DNA from 4 places in the Micromonospora sp. NPDC050397 genome. Region 4 is predicted to be linked to each of the others. Evidence: riboswitches for the same ligand, from Rfam matches in the RefSeq annotation. Region 4 holds a riboswitch; each other region holds the start of a gene.
What was found. A riboswitch is a leader RNA that binds a small molecule or an ion and turns the genes downstream of it on or off. The one in region 4 is predicted to bind cyclic di-AMP.
Positions count from the first base shown of each region.

Region 1: linked by a shared signal. The riboswitch ahead of ACI2K4_RS16040 (hypothetical protein) and the one ahead of ACI2K4_RS13785 (coiled-coil domain-containing protein) in region 4 are both predicted to bind cyclic di-AMP.
Region 2: linked by a shared signal. The riboswitch ahead of ACI2K4_RS23070 (coiled-coil domain-containing protein) and the one ahead of ACI2K4_RS13785 (coiled-coil domain-containing protein) in region 4 are both predicted to bind cyclic di-AMP.
Region 3: linked by a shared signal. The riboswitch ahead of ACI2K4_RS19005 (C39 family peptidase) and the one ahead of ACI2K4_RS13785 (coiled-coil domain-containing protein) in region 4 are both predicted to bind cyclic di-AMP.

Region 1 covers NZ_JBJDPS010000004.1:57,335-60,794, forward strand. The annotation lists gene ACI2K4_RS16035 (hypothetical protein) at 1-345, shown strand, start outside; gene ACI2K4_RS16040 (hypothetical protein) at 492-1,565, opposite strand; cyclic di-AMP (ydaO/yuaA leader) riboswitch at 1,582-1,712, opposite strand; gene ACI2K4_RS16045 (cation diffusion facilitator family transporter) at 1,951-2,871, opposite strand; gene ACI2K4_RS16050 (ABC transporter permease) at 3,029-3,460, opposite strand, start outside.
Region 2 covers NZ_JBJDPS010000006.1:440,435-443,894, forward strand. The annotation lists gene ACI2K4_RS23060 (hypothetical protein) at 1-248, shown strand, start outside; gene ACI2K4_RS23065 (MarR family winged helix-turn-helix transcriptional regulator) at 270-824, opposite strand; gene ACI2K4_RS23070 (coiled-coil domain-containing protein) at 1,002-2,009, opposite strand; cyclic di-AMP (ydaO/yuaA leader) riboswitch at 2,013-2,142, opposite strand; gene ACI2K4_RS23075 (copper resistance protein CopC) at 2,321-3,190, opposite strand; gene ACI2K4_RS23080 (hypothetical protein) at 3,279-3,460, shown strand, end outside.
Region 3 covers NZ_JBJDPS010000005.1:35,343-38,802, reverse strand. The annotation lists gene ACI2K4_RS19015 (serine hydrolase domain-containing protein) at 1-304, shown strand, start outside; gene ACI2K4_RS19010 (hypothetical protein) at 347-574, opposite strand; gene ACI2K4_RS19005 (C39 family peptidase) at 850-1,695, opposite strand; cyclic di-AMP (ydaO/yuaA leader) riboswitch at 2,104-2,243, opposite strand; gene ACI2K4_RS19000 (YbhB/YbcL family Raf kinase inhibitor-like protein) at 2,725-3,264, shown strand; gene ACI2K4_RS18995 (class I SAM-dependent methyltransferase) at 3,412-3,460, opposite strand, start outside.
Region 4 covers NZ_JBJDPS010000003.1:624,942-628,401, reverse strand. The annotation lists partial or broken gene ACI2K4_RS13790 (glycoside hydrolase family 65 protein) at 1-454, shown strand, start outside; gene ACI2K4_RS13785 (coiled-coil domain-containing protein) at 547-1,566, opposite strand; cyclic di-AMP (ydaO/yuaA leader) riboswitch at 1,582-1,712, opposite strand; gene ACI2K4_RS13780 (hypothetical protein) at 1,953-2,147, opposite strand; gene ACI2K4_RS13775 (dienelactone hydrolase family protein) at 2,353-3,024, shown strand; gene ACI2K4_RS13770 (NADPH-dependent F420 reductase) at 3,078-3,460, shown strand, end outside.

The sequences.
Region 1 (3,460 bases), on a different contig from region 4:
TGGTTCAGTCTCCGCTGGCTGCTGCGCCGGGAGCGGATCGGCACCGTACTCACCACGGCCCGGGGCTCGCACCTGCTGATCTGGCTGGGCCTGGTGGGCCTGCTGGTCAGTGGTGCGGCGCTCGGTCCGGACACGTCGTCCGGACTGGTACGCCTCAAACTCTTCGCCGTACTCGTGGTCGGGATCAACGGGATCTTCCTTGGCCGGGTCAGCGACCGGCTCGCCGCCGCCGGTGACGGCCCGCTGCCCTGGTCCACCCTGCTTCCCGCCGCCGCGGCGGCCACCATCTCCCAACTCGGCTGGTGGGCCGCCACCCTGATCGGCTTCTGGAACGCCCAGCCCTGACCCCCTCCCTCCCCCACCCCGCTCGTTGATCTAGGGCAAATCCACCTGGTTCGAAGATCGTCCAGCGACGATTTGCCCTAGATCGACGAGGCGGGGGCGGGGGCGGGGCGGGCGGGGGAGGGGGGGACAGGGGGCAGGGACAGGGGTTAGTTCATGGAGAGGTGGACGTGGTTGGTGTGGTCGCTGGAGGGGTCGCCGCCGCCGTTGTACGCCTTCCAGCCGGTTCCGGGTAGCCAGATCTGCTTGAACCAGATCACGTACAGCACGCCGAGGCGGCTGGCGTTGTTCACGAAGTACGCCGCCAGGTTGTTGCCGTACGTCTTGTCGCCGCCGGTGGCGACCCCACCGAACCCGCCCGTCTGCGCCGCGAAGTCACAGGCCTTGCCCTTCGGGTGCTCGCCCGATCCGCCGCTGCGGAAGCAGGAGACAAAGCGGGTGAAGCCGGCCGCCTTGGCCTGGTTCATCGCGTTGAGGGTGCGTGGGGTGATGCAGCCGGTGGTGGTCGGGTCGTCGACGCTGCACGACTCGGCCGGCCAGGAGCCGTCGGAGTTGCGCGGGGCCGGTTTGGCCGAGGACGACTTGGTGGTGGCCGTGACGCCGGGGCTGGCGCCGCCACTGCCGGCCTGGGCCAGCGCCCGTTCGGCCTGCTGCTTGCGCTGGCCCATGACGGTGAGCTGCTTGCGCTGCTCCCGGATCTCGCCCTCGATCGCCGTCTTGGCCCGCTTCTCCTGGTCGCGTGCCTCGATCAGGTTCCGGAGCTGGCGGTCCTCGTTGGCGGCCACGGTGCCGAGCGAGGTGGCCCGGTCCAGGAAGCCGTCCGGCGAGTCGCTGTTGAGCAGGGCGGTCAGCGGCCCGAGCCGGCCGGTGCGGTACGCCATGCCGGCGAGTTCGCCGACGGTCTGGGTCCGGGCGGCCACGTCGGCCTCCAGGGTGACCAGGTGGGCGGCGAGCTGTTGCTGCCGCTTGGTGGAGTTGTCCAGCTTCGCCTGGGCGTCGAGGTAACCCTTGGCGGCGGCCTCGAGCTGTTCCCGGAGGCTGGCGCTGCCACCCTCGTCGTCGGTGCCGCCGGGGGCGGCGGCGAGCGTTCCGGGCAGGGCGGAGACCGGGCCGGCGGCGGCCAGCGCGCTGGTGGGGGTGAGGGGGGAGGCCAGCACGGCGAGGGTGACCGCGAGCGCGGTCAGGGTCGCGAACCGTGCGGCACGGGGTCGTACGGGCGCCATGAATGGCATTCGGTACACGTCCTTCCGTCAGCCGCCGACCGGGTTAGCTGACGGGTTCGGGACGGAAGATCCCTACCGCTGACGCGGATGCACCCCAAAAACGCGATGGTTCCCCGGCTCGCACGTGCGATTAGGCGACGGTCACCGCAGGCGCCGGAGGGCGCCGCCCGGCGGAGACCGGAGCCGAGCCTACCGGTCGGGTCCAGTACGGACAGTGTTGGCTGGTTTTACCCTGAACACGAGTCGAAATGATATGTCGGATATAAGCAGAAAATTTCACCCGGTCGAGGGACAAAATTTAAGGACCAGGTAAGCGAAGAGTGGTCGCCTTGTCGGTCGAAGTAAGGAGTCGATGGCTTTGCGCGGCGTACGGATGGGGTGTGGGCTACCAGTCGGCGGGTCCGCAGGGTTCGGTCGCGGTGCCGGGCTCGACCTGGAGGGTGGCGTGCGCGATGTCGAAGTCGTCGTGCAGCGCCTCCCGCGCGGCGGCCAGCACCGCGCCGACCTCCGCGCCCGACGCGAGCGTGAGGTGGGCCGAGGCCACCTCCATGCCCGAGGTGAGGGTCCAGACGTGCAGGTCGTGCACGTTGGCGACGCCGGGTACGGCGCAGAGCCGGGCGGCCACCGTCGGCACGTCCAGGTGTTCCGGCGCGGCCTGCACCAGGATCCGGACCGCCGCCCGGGCCAGTCGCCAGGTCCGGGGCAGGATGAACAGCCCGATCGCCACCGCGACCACCGGGTCGGCCCACCACCAGCCGGTATTCGCGATCACCAGGGCGGCGACGATCACCCCGGCCGAGCCGAAGAGGTCGCCGAGCGCCTCCAGGTAGGCCCCGCGCAGGTTGATGTTCTCCCGCGCGCCGGGGCGCAGCAGCGCGAACGCGACCAGGTTGGCCAGCAGACCGAGGATCGCAACCACCAGCATCGGTCCGGCCAGCACGGTCGGCGGGTGTTCCGCGCCGAACCGGAGCGCCGACTCGACCAGGACGTAGAGCGCGACCCCGAAGAGCAGCACCGCGTTGCCCAGGGCGGCGAGCACCTCGAGCCGGTAGAGGCCGAAGGTTCGCTGCGGGTCGTCCGTCGCGCGCCGGGTCGCGGTGATCGCGGCGAGCGCCATCCCGATCCCGAGCACGTCGGTGAACATGTGCCCGGCGTCGGAGAGCAGGGCGAGCGAGTCGGTGGCCAGGGCGGCGACCGCCTCGACCACGGTGAAGACCACGAGCAGCCCGAGGGCGGACCAGAGCCGTCCCCGGTGCCGCTCGCCCGCGCGCACCGTCCGCGCGCCGTGGTCATGACCCGCGCCCACGCACACACCCTCCGCCGCCGGTACCCGTACGGCCCAACATATGCTCACATCGCAATGTGTGCAATCTTCGGACTCTTCGAGGAGCGGGTCGGTCACCGGGCGTCCGGCGGGGCACGGTCACGGTCGTCGGCCCGCACCTGGTCGTGCCGGCCCCGGATCAGCCCTCGGCCGCCATCGCCGCCACGATCGGCGCCCGGCTGGCCCGCCGGGCCGGCAGCACCCCTGCCAGCAGCGCCGCGCCGCCGGCCAGGCTCGCGCAGAGCGCGAGCTGCCCCACCGGTACGACCGGCAGCCCGTGCCCGTAACTGTCGATCAGTCCGAGCGCGGCGGTCCAGCCGACGCCCACCCCGAGGGCGATTCCGGCCAGCGCGCCGACCAGCGCGATCAGCCCCGCCTCGGCGAGCAGCATCCGGCCGAGCTGCCGCCGGGACAGCCCCAGCGCGCGCAGCGTGGCCGACTCGCGGGTCCGCTCGAAGACCGACAGCGAGAGCGTGTTGCCGATCCCGAAGACCGCGATCAGCAACGACATGCCGAGCAGCGCGGCGAAGATGCCGAGCAACTCGTCCAGGGTGGCGCCCAGTTCGTCGGC
Region 2 (3,460 bases), on a different contig from region 4:
GGGCACCGGTCCCGCCGTTGCAGTGGGGCGACACCAGGGTGACCGTCGAGCTGACCCAGCCGACCCCGGCCAAGCTCTTCGACAACGTCCGGATCTCCGAGTACGTCGGCGACGGCGCGAACCGCAGCGCCGACGTGGTGGACATCCAGCCGTTGCTCGGTGAGGGCCGCTACCAGTGCGGTGGCAACACACTGACCCTGACGCCGAAGGACGCCGGTGGGCTGACCTGGGTGCTCGACCGCGCCTGACCGACGCGACCGTCGATGCGGTCAGTGGTCCCGGTGCCCGGGGTCGGCGTCGTCCGGCCCGACCCCGGGCGGGCAGGGCGACTGCTCCGGGTCGCACCCCTCGGCCTCGGTGTCGCAGGCGTCGAAGCCCGACCGGATCAGGTCCGAGATCTCGCCGAGCAGGTCGAGCTGCTCCGGGCTCAGTCGGTCGATCACCAAGTGGCGGACGTGCGCGACGTGCCTCGGGGCCGCCGCCCGGATGGCCGCCAGACCGGCATCGGTGATCTGGATGAACGCGCCCCGGGTGTCGGTCTCACAGGGCTCCCGTTCGACCAGGCCCCGCCGGGCCATCCGCCCCAGGTGGTGGGTCAGCCGGGTCTTCTCCCACTGGAGATGGGTCCGGAGCTGGAAGATCCGAAGTCGCCCCTGGGGCGCCTCACTGAGGTGCACCAGCACGCCGTAGTCGCTGGCCGAGAGGCCGGTCTCGGCCAGCAGTTGGCGGCTCAGCCTGCTCTCCAACTCCATCTGCATCGCGATGAAGGAACGCCAGACGCGCTGTTCCCGCTCGCTGAGCCACTTCTCCCCGGTCCCCGTCACGCCGACCATGATACCGGCGAGGATGACGCGTCATCCTCGCCAAAGGGACCCCGTGGAGTGGGGCGATCGGTCTGATCGTCACGGATGTTCCGATTGGCGGGCGGGACGGCGTAACGGATCGGGCCCCCGCCGGCACGGTGGCCGGGCGGAGGCCCGAGGAGGTCGGTCGTGCCGCCGTCAGAGCATGGACATGTGTACGTGGTCGGTGTGGTCGCTCTCACCGCTGTACGACTGCCAGCCCGTGGCTGGGAACCAGATCTGCTTGTACCAGATCACGTAGAGGATGCCGAGCCGGTCGGCGTTACGCACCAGGAACGCGGTCAGGTTGTTGCCGTACAGGCGCTGGGCGTTCGTGGCGGCGGGGGCGAATCCGCTCTTCAGCAGTGACCAGTCGCAGGCGCGGCCCTTCGGGTGCTCGAACGGACCACCGTTGCGGTGGCAGCCGACAAAGAGATTGAACCCCGCCTTCTTCACCTCGTTGTACGCGTGCAGCGTGCGCGGGGTGATGCAGCCGCTGGTGGTCGGGTCGTCCTTGCTGCACGACTCGGCCGGCCAACCGCCGCTGGCCGTACGTGGTGCGGCCTTGGCCACCGGTGAGCTGGCGTTGACGAACCCGTTGGTCAGTCGCTTGCCACCGACCAGGGCGAGTGCCTTCTCGGCGTCGGACTTCTGCCGGGCGATGACCGTCTGCTGCTTCTCCTGCTCCTTGACCTCGGCGTCGGCCAGGGCCTTGGCGCGGTCGGCCAGCTCGCGGGCGGCGTTGAGCTCGTGCATCTTGTGGTCGTTGACCGCGTTCATCTCCTCCAACGCGGCGGCCCGGTCCAGGAACGAGTCCGGCGACGCGCTGTTGAGCAGCGCCGACACCGGGCCGAGCTTGCCGGTCCGGTAGGCGCGGGCGGCGATCTCGGCGACCTGAGGGGTCAGCGCCTCGATCTGCTCCTCGGCCTTCTTCAGCTCGGCGGCGAGGATGCCCTGGCGCTTCTTGGAAGCCTCCAGCGCGGCCTTGGCGTCGAGGAAACGCCGACCGGTCTGGTCCAACACCTCGCTGAGCAGCGGGGTGTCGGACTCCGTCGGCGCGGCCGGGGTCGGTGCGGCCTGGGCCGGAACGGAGAACGGGGCCACCATGACCGCGCTGGCGAACAGAGCCAGGGCAGGGGTGAACCATCGGCGGAGGGGTGCCGTCATGCAGGATCCTTCCGTTGGTCGCCGACCGGGTTAGCTGACGGGTTCGGGATGGAAGTGATCCCTACCGCTTTCGCGGATTCACCCCGGGTACTCGGTTCCCCGGTTCGCCGAAACGATTAGGCGACGGTCCCGCCGGCACCGGTTGGCGCCGATTGGCGTTGACCGCGAAGAATCTTACCTTGCGAGATGTGCCGATGTGCATGCCCCAAGCGGTACGAAAAGCGTTATGGGACAACGACTTTCGGTCATCGTCTTTGCTTTTCATTAAGTGATCGGTACCGGGCGTAATGACGATGTTCGACATTGTCGACTCAGCGGTTGCCGCCACGCCTGCGGGCCGGTTGGGCGTTCCGACCGGAGGAGCCGCCCGCCGCCTTCCGGGCCGCCGCCGCACGACGGGCCGCCGCCGAGGTCGCCGGCCGGCGCCGGTTCGCCGGGCCGGTGTTGATCCGCGCCCGTCTCTTCGGCCGCAGTACCAGCACCACCATCAGGACCACCGCCGCCAGCAGCAGCACCGGCAGCAGCCAGGTGAGCGCTCCACTGTCGCCGGTGCCGTCACCGGCGTCGGTCGTACCGGCCGGGGTTGGTGCGGCGGCCTGGCCGGTGTCGCCCGGGGCGGCCGACCGGGGCGGCTCCGGGTTCTCGGCCGCGGCCACCAACGCCGGGTCGGCGGCATTGGTCGGCGCGGTCCAGCCCTGCGGCGCGGCGGTGGGTGTGCCGGAGTACCTGAACTTCACCGTACCGCGTACGGGTTCCCGGTCGGAGGCGACCGAGAGGTAGCTGGCGGTGTACTCGCCCTTCTCCGGCCAGTGCGTGACCTGCACGAACGCGGAGTAGCCGGTGTGGTAGAGCTTCGGCTCCCACTTGCCGTTGACCAGGTTGAGTTCGGTCACCGGGCGGTCGAGTCGCTTCTCCGGGCCGGGTTGCCAGCCGCCGTCGACCCGGACACCGCTCGGTGCGGTCACGGTGAAGTACGCGTTCGCCGCCGGTGCCTCGGTGAAGTAGAGCTCCAACGCCTGCTTCGGCTGCGACAACGTGGCACCGGCCACCGGGTCGGAGACCGCCAGTTGCCCGTGGGCGGAGGCGGGTGCACCGGCCACGACGAGCGCGACTGTCGCTCCGAGGAGGACGGCGAGCAGGCGGCATGCCGCGCGTACGTTGACCAGCCGGGGCGATCGCATCGGCCCATCATGGTGGCTTCCGCTGTGCCCGGCAAGACGCTACAGTCGCTTCCCAACGTCGCGGACCGGCCTGACTGGGGAGATGTCGATGAAGCCCGTTACCGGCCGCCGTCGCGCTCTGGCCGTGCTGAGCAGCGCGATCCTGCTCGCCGTGGCGGGCACCGGTTGCGGTTCGACGGAGCAGCCGACCGACCCGTCCGCGCCGGTCGAGGTGGCCATCACCATCACCGGCGGTCGGGCCGAGCCGCAGCCCGGTCGGATCGACGCGAA
Region 3 (3,460 bases), on a different contig from region 4:
ACTGCTGTCGGCGGAGTCGGTCGAGCTGATGACCAGGAACCACCTGACCGGTGAGCAGATCACCGGTGGCGGTGTCCTGCTGTCGGGAAAGGGCTGGGGGCTGGGCATGGCGGTCGCGGTCGAGCCGGACGCGGTCTCGCCGGTGCCCGGACGCTACGGCTGGGACGGCGGCTACGGCACGACCTGGTTCAACGACCCGAACCAGGGGCTGATCGCCATCGGGTTGAGCCAGACCTCGGACTTTATGTGGAACGGCGGGATGGACGAGTTCGCCAGGCTCGCGGTCGGGGCGTCCGAGGAGTGACCACCGTGGCCGGTCGGCACGCTGGCCGAGCGACCCGGCACGCTAGCCGAGCGACTTGAGGTCGGGCGGGACCGGGGCGCCCATCGGATACTCCGGGTCCCGCCCGGCGCGCACGTCCATCGCCCAGCGCAGTTGCGCACAGCCGTCCGGGGTGCAACAGGCGCAGGTGCCGGGGGCGTACGACGTACCCCGGTCCTCGTGCTGGGCGATGGTCATCGCCGCCGCCTCCCAGATCCCCGCGCGGGTCAGCGGCTCGTCGACGCGGCTCACGGGGTCAACACCTGACACGGCACGGCCATCACCAGAACCCTTCGTTCGATGTACGGGCGCACGGCGACCGACTCGTGGTGGCGACCGGGGGCGCGGACTGCCGCCCCGACCCAACGGTCTTCGGTGTCCGCCTGGTCGGCGCGGGCCATGGTCACGACAGTGTCAACGCGCACGTCCGTGGATGGTTGTGGCACCGCCGCCATCGTCCCGCTGGTACGGGCAGCCCCGGGCACCGACCGGTTCGGTCGGCACCCGGGGCCAGGGGGGAGGAAGGATCAGGCTGAGTAGCCCCGGCTGGCCATCCAGTTGGCCAGGTCGATGGTGCTCATCCAGTAGGAGCTGACCCCGTTGACAAACGCCGGGTCGGCGATCTGCACGGTCCGCCCGTTGTCGCGGTAGCCGACGACGGTCAGGTAGTGGCCCCCGTCGTACGCGTGCCACCCGCCGTCGACATCGGTCGCCGAGCCGACGATGTTCGCCACCACCGCGTACCCGCTGCTGATCGCGTGCACGACATCGGCCTGGAGCCGGTCCATCTGAGCCGGCGACGGCGTGCCCGGGATGAAGGTGCTCGAGTAGAAGTTCGTCTTGGCCAGGCTGTTCAGGCCCCGGGTGGTGTCGTCGGCCGAGTTGGTGCCGTTCATCGTGGTGCCCAGGGCCGAGGCGACCGCGTCCTGGCTCGGCGTCTTGTCCCGGGCGGTCAGGGCGATCCGGGTCGCCGCCGGGCCGCAGTACCAGCCGTTGATCTGCGCCTCGTAGTCGTAGTCGAGCGTCTTCGCGGCCGGCGGTGCCTTCTTGACCGCCTTGACCGCGGTCGGTGTGGCCTTCTTGGCGGCGGCCGGGGCCGACTGCGTGGGGCTCGGCGCGGCCGAGGTGGCGACCGGGGCCGGGGCATCCGGGGTGGGGGTGGTGAGGCTGGGCGCGATCTCGCCGGCGGCCTGGCCGCCGAGCTTCTCGGAGACGGCCACGGCCGAGGTGTCCGGCAGGGCCGACTCGTGGCCCTGGGTGAGCAGGATGCCGGTGGTCAGACCCACCGCGAGGACCGCGGCGGAGACAACGCTGACCCGGTACGGGCTGGCGGTCACGATGCGACGCAGTCGCAGTTGCTGACGATGCTTCATTCGATTTCCTCCGCAGATGTGCCGATCTGCGATCGGGGGCACATGATTCGGGATGGCGTGGGGTCTCTGCCGGGGCCGGTCGCGTGACGAGTGCGCGCGAGGTCCGGCGGCATCGGCCGCCAACCCGGGCTGCCGGATCAGGGCGTGCTGATCCGCCACCGCCTTGCGCGGTGGAATGCGTTACCGGATGAGGGCGTACGACAAATCAGTGCCGTACGTTTCCGTCCACCTGCCGGTCGCGCGTACTCGTGTCACCGACCGTTCGCGATGCTCGCGTCGACGGTCGTACGCGGGTGGCCTAGTGATCCAGCGTCTTCGGCCGCGCCTGCGCGCGGGCGGACCTGAGCAGGTGACGGGGGACGTGGCCGAGGGAGGGGCCACGGCAGATACTGCGCTGCACGGAGCATGTTCTCCTTCCGATACCGCCTACCGGGTTAGCTGACGGATTCGGACGGGAAGCTCGCCCTACCGCGAATGTCTCGCGGATTCACCCCAAAACTACTGTGGGTCCCCGGCTCGTAACAGTTACGACTCAGCGGGTCTGTTCCGGTGTCACCCGCGGTGACTAATGGCCGGACCAGACGGGCTGACGTTACTGGTCCGTTCATGTTCTTGCCAAGCCCGCTTGGCCTGCGAAAACCGTGACCAACGCCGCTACTTTCCTCGATTTGTGATGGTCGCTGTATGATCACGGAAAGTATTTGTCGACACCCTGGGTGATTTTGCTGTCCATGGTCGTACCGCCTTTTGCCGACCCGGCGCACGATGTCGCATTTCCCGCTCGGCGGTCCGCACGCCCCGACCCTTGGAGTGGGCTGGACGCCACCTCGGCGGCAGTCCGGCCGATTTCCGGGCCGCTTCCGACCAACCGTGCCACCTCGCGTGGGCCGATCGGACCAGGTCGAACGGACCGCTCGGGCGAAGCCCGCGCCCGCCGATGTCCGTACGTCTTTCGGCACCGGCAGCCGTAGGTGGGCCGGGGCAGGGTAGAAAGACTCCGAGTCACCCGATCACTGGAAGGACTTCCCGATGAACCTCGACCGAGCGATTCCGCCGGACCCGTACGACGTGCTTCCGCCGGTGCCCGCGTTCACCGTCACCAGCGACGACGTACGCGACGGTGAGCCGTTGGACGCCGAGTTCACGCACCCCAGCGTCGGCGGCAACGACCAGTCACCGCAGCTCGCCTGGTCCGGTTTCCCGGCGGAGACGCGCAGCTTCGTGGTCACCTGCTACGACCCGGACGCGCCGACCACCAGCGGATTCTGGCACTGGGTGCTGGTGAACATCCCCGCCTCGGTCACCCAGTTGCCCCGGGGCGCCGGCAAGGCCGGAGCCACCGGCGGAGGCGCGTTCGCGGTACGCAACGACTACGGCACCCAGGAGTACGGCGGGGCCGCGCCGCCGGCCGGTGACCGGCCGCACCGCTACCTCTTCGCCGTACACGCCCTCGACGTGGAGAAGCTCGACGTCACCCCGGACGCCAGCCCGGCGTACGTCGGCTTCAACCTGACCTTCCACACCCTCGCCCGCGCGGTGATCCGCCCCACGTACCAGGTCAAGGGCTGAACCCGGGGGACAGACACGCAGTGAGCGGCCGTCGCCGACACCGGGGACGGGTAGACGGTGTCGGTGCCGGCCGCTGAGCGCAACCCGAAGTCGGGTCAGGCGGTCCAGCCGAGTGGTCGGATGGAGCGGTCGGATGGAGCGGTCGGGTCAGGCGGTCGGTTCGCCGGGGACCCGGGCGACGGCGAAGACCGACTGC
Region 4 (3,460 bases):
CCAGGCGGTCCTCGCCGCCGAGGTGGGGCACCTCGAACTGGCCCACGACTACCTGGGCGAAGCCGCGTTGATGGACCTGCACGACCTGAACCAGAACACCCGGGACGGGGTGCACGTCGCCTCGCTGGCCGGCGCCTGGATCGCCCTGGTCGCCGGGTTCGGCGGGATGCGGGACCACGGCGAGATCCTCTCGTTCGCCCCCCGGCTGCCGAACCGGATCGATCGGCTGGAGTTCTCACTGGTCTGGCGCGGGCACCGGCTGCGGGTGGACGTACGCGAGCGGGAGACGACGTACGCGCTGCGCAACACCGACCGGACCGGGTCGGTGGAGGTGATCCACCACGGTGAGCGGTTCGTGGTGACCTGTGACGAGCCGGTGAGCAGGGCGAACCCGGAGCCGCATCCGGTCGGCCCGGCACCACAGCAGCCGCCCGGCCGCGCGCCCGCCCGCCGGGCGTCGGTGACCGAGGCCCGGGGTCCGGGACCGGCGACCCGGCCGGAGGATCCGGCACCCGACGAACCCGGGAGCTGACGCCCGTCGGACCGTCAGAGCAGCGACAGGTGTACGTGATTCGTGTGGTCGCTGGACGGGTCGCCCTGCGCGGAGGAGTACGCCTTCCAGCCCGTCGCCGGGAACCAGATCTGCCGGTACCAGATCACGTAGAGGACGCCGAGCTGGTCGGCGTTGCGGACCAGGAACGCGGCCAGGTTGTTGCCGTACGTCCGGTCGCCGCCTTTCGCGTCACCGCCGAAGCCACCGGGCTCGGCGGAGAAGTCGCAGGCCCGCCCCTTGGGATGCTCGAACGGTCCGCCGCTGCGGTAGCAGGAGACGTGCCGGGTGAAGCCGAGCCGCCGGGTTTCGTTGAGCGCGTGCAACGCACGCGGGGTCAGGCAACCCCGGGTGGTCGGATCGCCCCGGTTGCACGACTGCGCCGGCCAGGAACCGTCCCGGTTGCGCGGGGCGGGGCTCGCGACGGGTGAGGAGGTGTTGACGAAGCCCTCGGTGCTGGCCCCACCGACGAGGGAGAGGGCCCGTTCCGCCGCCTCCCGTTGCTTGGCCATCACGGCGAGCTGCCGCTGCTCCTCGGCCAGGGCGGCGTCGGCGGCGGCCTTTGCCCGACTGGCCTGGTCGCGGGCCTCGCGAAGCTTGCGCAGCTTGCTGTTGTCACGCTGGGCGATCAGGTCGAGACCTTCGGCACGCTCCATGAACTCGTCCGGGCCGGCGCTGGCGAGCAACGCGCTGATCGGTCCGATCCGGCCGATCCGGTAGGCGCTGACCGCCACCTCGCCGACCTCGGGGCCGAGCGAGTCGAGCTGCTCCTCTATCCGCCGCAGCTCGTCGGCGTACGCGGCCTGGCGCTCCCGCGCGTTCCGCACGGCATTGCTCGCCGCGGCGAAGCCGCGACCGGTGGACTCCAGGACGTCACGTAAGAGGGGATTGCCGCCCTCGTCGCCGGTGGTGGCCGGTCCGGTGGGTGTGGCCGAGGCTGGCCCGGCGGCTGCCGTACCGGCGAGCACGCTGACCACGGTGAGCAGGGTCAGGGCCAGCGAGAACCGCTGACGCATGGGTGTCGTCACGCACGTTCCTCCCGTCGGCCGCCGACCGGGTTAGCTGACGGGTTCGGGACGGGAACGACCCCTACCGCGAGTGCGGATTCACCCCACCTACCTGGTTCCCCGGCTCGCACGAAGCGATTGGGCGGCGGTCGTCGCCGACAGCTCGAGGGGGTAACCACCGGGTCGGAACCGAGGGTGACATTACCGGATCAGTTGGACTTTTCAGGGCCAAATCTCCACTCGCCACGAGCGAAATCTTCTGGTATGAGACGGGACGATATGGGATGGGAAAGTTGAGCGTGGCTGACCGGGGAGTTGGACCCGGTCGAAAATCCCCGCCGGGCCCTCGTGCGAGGGTCCGACGGGGCGTCGTCCACGTGATGCCGGCTGTCGGGTCAGAAGCGGTCGCCGGTGGAAGGGACGCCGTTCTGGTCGTGCGGGGTGACCCGTCGTGGGTCGTCCGAGGCCCGTGCCTGGGCCGCGTCGTCCGCCCAGTCTCGCCCCGCGTTGTCACGTTTGTCGCGCTTGTCCTGCGGCGGGCTGGCGTTGGTACGTCCGGACTCCGACTTCGCGGATTTCTGGCGGCTCATGGGTTTCCTCACGATCGCTCGACGCGGGCCGCTGCCGCGGCCACCGTGGTCGTGTCCCTGCTCACCCGTTGGCCTTCCCGAACGGCGCGATGGCAAACGGCCCCTTCGGTAGGGGGCACCAGGCCGCGGCGCGGTCCACCTCGTCCCACCGGACGAGGTGGTCAACACCCGGTTGTTCGTCCCGACTCGGGGTATCGGAGACCGGGTGGAGACAGAGACGACCGAAACCGCTATCCCGGCCGGAGACGTGGAACTCGCCGCGGACCTGGTGACCCCTACCGAGGGGGCCGTCGGCGTGGTGCTGTTCGCCCACGGCAGCGGAAGTTCCCGGCGCAGTCCACGCAACGTCGCGGTCGCCCGGGTGCTCCACCGGCACGCGCTGGCGACCGTACTGGTGGACCTGCTCACCCCAGAGGAGAACCGGGTCGACCAGGAGACCGCCGAACTGCGGTTCGACATCGCGCGGCTGGCGGCACGGCTGGTCAGCGCCATCGACTGGCTGAGGAGGTCGCCCGACACGGCGGCCCTGCCGGTCGGACTCTTCGGGGCCAGCACGGGCGCGGCGGCGGCACTGGTGGCCGCGGCCGAGCGGCCGGAGCACGTACCGGCCGTGGTCTCCCGGGGCGGTCGCGCCGACCTGGCGGGTCCGGCCCTCTCCCGCGTACGGGCGGCGACCCTGCTGCTGGTCGGCGGGCGGGACGAGCAGGTGATCCAGTTCAACCAGCAGGCCCGCGACGCGCTCGGCGGGGAGGTGGAACTGCGGATCATCCCCGACGCGACCCACCTGTTCCCCGAGCCGGGTGCGCTGGAACAGGTCTCGGACCAGGCCGCCGACTGGTTCGCCGAGCGCCTGCCCAGTTTCGGGGCCGCGCCCTAGTTCCGGGGTCGGCGCCCGTTGTTCGGGCCGCTCCTCGGCGGGTAACCCGTGGCATGCACATCGGGATTATCGGGGCCGGCAATGTCGGCGGAACGCTTGCCCGTCGGCTCGCCGAGGCGGGCCACGAACTCGCGATCGCCAACTCCAGGGGACCGCAGACACTCCAGGACCTGGTGGGCGAACTGGGACACCGTACGCACGCGGTCAGCTCCTCCGAAGCGGCCCGCTTCGGTGACCTGGTGATCGTCGCGGTGCCGTTCGGTCGGTACAACGAACTGCCGACGGCGGAGTTGAAGGGCAAACCGGTCATGGACACCGGGAACTACTACCCGGATCGGGACGGGCACATCCCGGAGTTGGACCAGGACCAGACCACCTCCAGCGAGATGGTGCAGCAGCACCTGAAGGGCGCGCACGTCGTCAAGGCGTTCAACAC